2 linked regions of the Geobacter metallireducens GS-15 genome follow. The main gene of each other region encodes a partner of the protein of the gene in region 2 in a complex. Links are inferred from orthologs where the notes say so. Each region holds a gene or a part of one and is shown on either strand. Other genes may lie near its edges.

Region 1 (2,843 bases), 1.4 Mb from region 2 along the record:
TTTCAGAACCTCTCCGGATGCCTGATTTGTCGCCCGCAGGGCCTCCCTGCGTGCCGAAGCACTCTTCGTCACAGCCATGTAATAATGCCCACAAAATGTGCACCCCTGTCCGCGAATCGTTACACTGGTTACGACGGCGCTACACAGTTATCCTTTCCGTGGCGGAGCAGAAGGCCCCCGGCGCCGCGGCGCCCCACCGCGTGCGCCGATCTTCCCGTCCGACAGCGCAGCCACTTCTCCGGACGTGAGATGCCGATACGCGCCGATCTTCAGGTCTCCCATGGAGAGGGCGCCGTAGCGCACCCGCCGGAGCCGCACCACGGAGAGGCTGACTGCCTCGCACATCCGGCGGACCTGCCGGTAGCGCCCCTCGTGGATGGTGATGGAAACCCAGGTATTGTTGTCGCTCTGCTTGGTCACCGAAACCCGTGCCGGCGCGGCCTTGCCGTCCTCCAACTCAATCCCCTGCTCCAGGCGGGTGATCTGCTCCCGGGCGACCGTCCCCCTCACCCGGACGAGATACTCCTTGTCCACCTCGTGGCGGGGATGGGCAAGGCGGTTGGCCCATTCCCCGTCGTTGGTGAGGAGAAGGAGCCCCTCCGTGTTGTAGTCGAGCCGTCCCACGGGGAAAACCCGAACGCCGAGTCCCTTCAGGAGCTCGGTGACAATGGGACGTCCCTCGGGGTCCTTGAGGGTGGTCACATACCCCACCGGCTTGTTGAGAAGGATGTAGACCCGCTTCTCGTCCACGGTGACCGGCTTGCCGTCAACAGTGATAGCGTCGCGGGAGGAGTCAGCCTTGGCGCCAAGCTCGATGACCGGCTTGCCGTTCACCGCCACGCGCCCGTCGGTGATCATCCGTTCAGCCTCCCGGCGGGAGGCGATGCCGGCCTGGGAGAGTATTTTCTGCAGCCGTTCTTCCATGCATGTCTCCTGAAAAAGGCGAAAGGCCAGGGGCGAGGGATCTGAGTATTTTCTCCCCTCACCGCTAGCCTTTGCCCAGTCGATCTGCCTGAGGTGCCTACTCTGCGAAGCGGCTCATCTTCCTAAACTTCTGGTACCGCCCCTCAACGAGCTGCTCCACGGAAAGTGCCTTCAGCTCCTTCAGGTGCCGGGCAAGGGCCTCGTGGAGGTTCTTGGCCATGGTCTCGTGGTCCCGGTGGGCACCCCCCAGGGGCTCCTTCACGATCTCGTCGATGACGTCCAACTCCTTGAGGTCGGGGGCAGTGAGCTTCAGGGCTTCGGCGGCCTGGGCCCCCTTGGTGCCGTCGGACCAGAGGATGGCGGCGCACCCCTCGGGGGAAATGACGGCGTAGATGGAGTATTCGAGCATCAGGACCCGGTCTCCCACGGCAATGGCCAGGGCTCCGCCGGAGCCCCCTTCGCCGGTGATGACCACGATGATCGGCACGGTCAGCGCCGCCATCTCCCGCAGGTTGCGGGCAATGGCCTCAGCCTGGCCCCGCTCCTCGGCTCCGATGCCAGGGTATGCGCCGGGGGTATCCACGAAGGTGATGATCGGCATCCGGAACCGCTCGGCCATCTCCATGAGGCGCAGGGCCTTGCGGTACCCCTCGGGGTTGGGCATGCCGAAGTTGCGGTAGACCTTTTCCTTGGTGTCGCGCCCCTTCTGGTGGCCGATGACCATGACCGGCTCGCCGTCCAGCTTGGCCATGCCGCCGACGATGGCGTGGTCGTCGCCGAAGAGGCGGTCGCCGTGGAGCTCCACGAAATCGGTGAAAATGTGGGTGAGGTAGTCGAGGGTGAAGGGGCGGTCGATGTGGCGAGCCACCTGGACCATCTGCCAGCGGGAGAGGTTGGCGAAGATCACTTCCCGCATCTTGTCCACTTTCTTCTCCAGCTTGACCACCTCGGTCTTCAGTTCCACATTGTCGCCGGCAATGTCGGCCAGCTCCTGGATTTTCTGCTCCAGCTCAAACACCGGCTTTTCGAATTCAAGTTGATATTGGGAAGCCATTAACGTCTCCTTTGCACGATTCTTTCTGATGTATTGTCAACGCTGCGAGGCGGTTACTCAAAAGACACGGCATGATAGCCGAAGAGGTTCTTCACTTCAAGGGAGAGTTCCTCGGTGGGGGCCACCTGGTACGAATCGGAAAGGGCGATGGTGGCCCGGCACTGGGCCGGAATCTCGATGGCCAGAAGCGTCTTGCAGCTGCCGGGGTGGCGGCGCATGATCCCCTTGAGGGTCTCCAGGCGGCTCCGGTCGAGGCCGTCGCCCACAAGATTAAAGATCACTCGTTTCGTTTCCCGGCTGCTCACGTCTCGCAGGAGCATCACCTCATTGGCCATGATCTTGATGCTCTTCTCCCCCTTGTCGATGGTGCCCGATATAAGGAGCGGATCGTCGGATTTGAGGTACTCGGACCCGGCGGCAAAAGCCTCGGGGAAGACCACCACCTCCACGGAACCGAGCAGGTCCTCCAGGGTGGCGAAGGCCATCCGGTCCCCCTTCTTGGTAATCAGCTCCTTGAGGGAGGTGACGATGCCGCAGAGCTTAACCTCGCTCTTGTCGGCGCGCTCGTCGAGGGTGGCAGTATCCACGTTGGCGAAGCGCTTGATTTCCTTCTCGTAGCGCCCCAGGGGGTGGCCGGTGATGAAGAAGCCGAGGGCCTCCTTCTCCAGGCCCAGCTTCAGCTTGTCGTCCCATTCGGGGATATCGGGGAGCTGCACCTTCCCCTTGCCGTTGCCGTTGGTCCGGACGATCTCTTCGACACCGAAGAGGGAGACCTGGGCGCTCTCCCGCTCCTGCTGGATCTTCTGGCCGATGGCCATGGCATCCTCCAGGGCCGACATGAGCTGGGAGCGGCGGCCGCCGGTGG
Region 2 (2,999 bases):
TCCAGGAATCAACGGATACAAACCTTGGGGCCGCCAAGATGATGGAGGACTCGGTCTCCCGGCTCTCCCGCCAGCTTGAAGTGCTTCAGGGAGAAATGAACAGCTTCAAGGTTGAAAATCAGGGAGCAGTGCCCAAGGGTTAGGGCCAGCAATGTAGTTGTCACCACCTCCGAAAGGTTTAACAATGAGTAGAATTACCGGTACATTTGCCGAGTTGAAACGAACCGGAAAAAAGGCCTTGGTGACCTTTATCACGGCCGGTGATCCGGACCTTGCAACGACAGAAGAGCTGATACCGCTCCTGGCGGAGAACGGCGCCGACATCATCGAGCTGGGGGTACCCTTTTCCGACCCCATGGCCGATGGCCCCACGATCCAACTCTCCTCCGAGCGTGCCCTTGCCGCCGGCACAACCCTGTCGAGGATTTTAGCTACAGTAAAATCCGTCCGGGGTCGCACCCAGGTCCCCATCGTCCTGATGGGATACTTCAACCCGATCTTCAGCTACGGCCTCGAACGGTTTGCCGCCGATGCGGCCGCGGCAGGGGTCGACGGCGTCCTGCTGGTGGATCTTCCCCCCGAAGAGGCGGGGGAGTTCAAGGCGTGCGCCGACCGGCACGGGATCGACGTCATTTTCCTCCTCACTCCCACGTCCGACGAGACGCGGATCCGCACGGTGACCAACCGTGCCCGTGGCTTCATCTACTATGTCTCCGTAACCGGCGTGACCGGTGTCCGCAGCGGCATAGAGGCATCGGTGGCCGGCAACGTGAACATCATCAAGGAGTGCTCTAAGGTGCCGGTGGCAGTAGGATTCGGTATCGCCACCCCCGAACAGGCGGGGGAGGTGGCTGCCACGGCCGACGGCGTGGTGGTCGGCAGCGCCATTGTGAAGCTTTTCGAGAAGCACCGGGGTGAGGAACTCAAGGGAGCACTGGCAACCTTTGTCTCATCGCTGAAGCAGGCAGTGGACCGGGGAAGATACGACAATTGACTTTGTCGTCGATTTCTGGTACCAGAGGACTTCATTTTTACTAAAAATATCCGGGGCGTTGCTTGTCCCGACGGAGTGAAAGATATGGCGTGGTTCAAACGCGACAAGGCGCCGGGCGCGGCAGACAAGAAGGTGAAGGTTCCCGAGGGGCTGCTTACCAAGTGCGTGAGCTGCAAGGCTAACCTCCTAACGAAGGATCTGGAGAAAAACATCAATGTCTGCCCCCAGTGCGGCCACCACTACCGGATCTCGGCCCGGCAGCGGATCGATCTGCTCATGGATCCGGGGAGTTTTGCGGAGCACGACGCCGGCATGACGTCGGTGGACGTCCTCAACTTCAAGGATTCCAAGAGCTATCAGGACCGCATCCAGCAGGCGGTTGCCAAGGGGGGCTCCCGTGACGCCGTTGTCTGCGGCGAGGGGGCGATTGACGCTGTCCCGGTGCAGCTGGCTGTCTTCGACTTCTCCTTCATGGGGGGAAGCATGGGGAGCGTGGTGGGGGAGAAGATCACCCGCGCCATCGAGCGGGGGATTGAGAAGCGGACCCCGGTCATCATCATCTCCGCCTCGGGCGGCGCTCGGATGCAGGAAAGCATTCTGTCGCTGATGCAGATGGCGAAGACCTCGGCAGCCCTGGCGAAGCTGAAGGATCTGGGGCTTCCCTACATTTCGATCCTCACCGATCCCACCACCGGCGGCGTAACGGCAAGTTTTTCCATGCTGGGCGATGTCAATATGGCCGAGCCCAAGGCCCTGATCGGTTTTGCCGGACCGCGCGTCATCGAGCAGACCATCCGGCAGAAACTTCCCGAGGGATTCCAGCGTGCCGAGTACCTCCTGGACCACGGCATGGTGGATTTGATCGTGGAGCGTAAGGATATGCGGGCAAGGCTGGCCCAGATCCTTTCGATGCTCTACCGCCGCTGAAGCGGAGAGGTGGCGAGCGATTGACCGGCAGGGGCGGAGGTGTTCTCTCCGCCCCTGTTGCTTTCGTGGGTCAAAGCGGTGGATTTTCCCCCTCTCTTCCCGTATAATCCCGCCCGTCATGACCTACGAGGAGACCCTGACACATATCTACGGCCTGAGGCGTTTCGGGATCAAACCCGGGCTCGAACGGATCGCCACGCTTCTGGAGAGGCTCGGCAATCCCCACGAGCGGCTGCGGGTCGTTCACGTGGCAGGGACCAACGGCAAGGGGTCCACGGCGGCGTTCCTGGCCTCCATCCTGACGACAGGCGGGTATCGGACCGGCCTCTTCACTTCTCCCCATCTCACCCGATTCACCGAACGGATTCGCATCGACGGCACCGAGATCGCCGAGGATGCGGTTTGCCGCATTGCCGGGCTGGTCATGGCTGCCGCCCCGGATGGCACCACCTTTTTCGAGATCGTGACCGCCATGGCGCTCCGTTATTTTGCCGAGGAGCAGGTGACTGTCGCCATTCTCGAAGCGGGTATGGGGGGAGGCTCCGACGCCACCAGCGCCGCTTTCGGAATCCTTTCCGTCATCACTCCCGTGGCCCTTGATCACTGCGTGTGGCTCGGCGATTCGCTGGCGGCAATCGCCCGGGAGAAGGCCGGCATCATCAGGCCGGGGAGGCCGGTGGTACTTGCGGAGCAGCAGGCGGAGGTTCTTGACGTCATCAAGGAGCGGAGCACGGCCCTCAATAGCCCGTTGGTACGCTTCGGCAGCGATTTCGGCGCATCTTGGGGAACGGATGGGCTTGACTACCAGGGGATGGGACGGGTGCTGTCAGGTCTCACACTGGGAATCGGCGGGCGTTATCAGGCCGTGAATGCGGCGACTGCCCTGGCTGCCGCGGAGCTTCTGACCACCGTCGGCTACTCACTTGCGGATGAAGCGCTGCGCAGCGGTATCTCCCAAGCCCGCTGGCCAGGGAGAATGGAATATTTTGCCGGCCCCCCCCGGATCATTTTTGATGGGGCCCACAATCCGGCAGGTGCCTTGGCCCTGGCCGAATCCCTGGCGGGAGTGCCGCGCCGG

What was found.
Region 1: the proteins of accD (region 2) and GMET_RS06120 are in contact, whole or in part, in a solved structure (PDB 8UXZ), measured with the Escherichia coli proteins. The link is inferred for Geobacter metallireducens GS-15 from one-to-one orthologs.

What each region holds. Positions count from the first base shown.
Region 1 is NC_007517.1:1,368,919-1,371,761, reverse strand. What follows is about bases 1-2,771. They hold GMET_RS06120 (acetyl-CoA carboxylase carboxyltransferase subunit alpha), read right to left. Parts: upstream 1,979-2,771; coding sequence 1,022-1,978; downstream 1-1,021. Other genes in these bases: dnaE (DNA polymerase III subunit alpha), read right to left, coding at 2,032-2,771; GMET_RS06125 (pseudouridine synthase), read right to left, coding at 148-924. In the rest of the region: more of dnaE, read right to left, coding at 2,772-2,843. UniProt on the Escherichia coli protein: Component of the acetyl coenzyme A carboxylase (ACC) complex. First, biotin carboxylase catalyzes the carboxylation of biotin on its carrier protein (BCCP) and then the CO(2) group is transferred by the carboxyltransferase to acetyl-CoA to form malonyl-CoA.
Region 2 is NC_007517.1:2,815,738-2,818,736, reverse strand. The notes cover bases 73-2,999. They hold accD (acetyl-CoA carboxylase, carboxyltransferase subunit beta), read left to right. Parts: upstream 73-1,078; coding sequence 1,079-1,921; downstream 1,922-2,999. Other genes in these bases: GMET_RS12460 (bifunctional folylpolyglutamate synthase/dihydrofolate synthase), read left to right, coding at 2,040-2,999; trpA (tryptophan synthase subunit alpha), read left to right, coding at 185-994; GMET_RS12475 (methyl-accepting chemotaxis protein), read left to right, coding at 73-143. Also shown: more of GMET_RS12475, read left to right, coding at 1-72.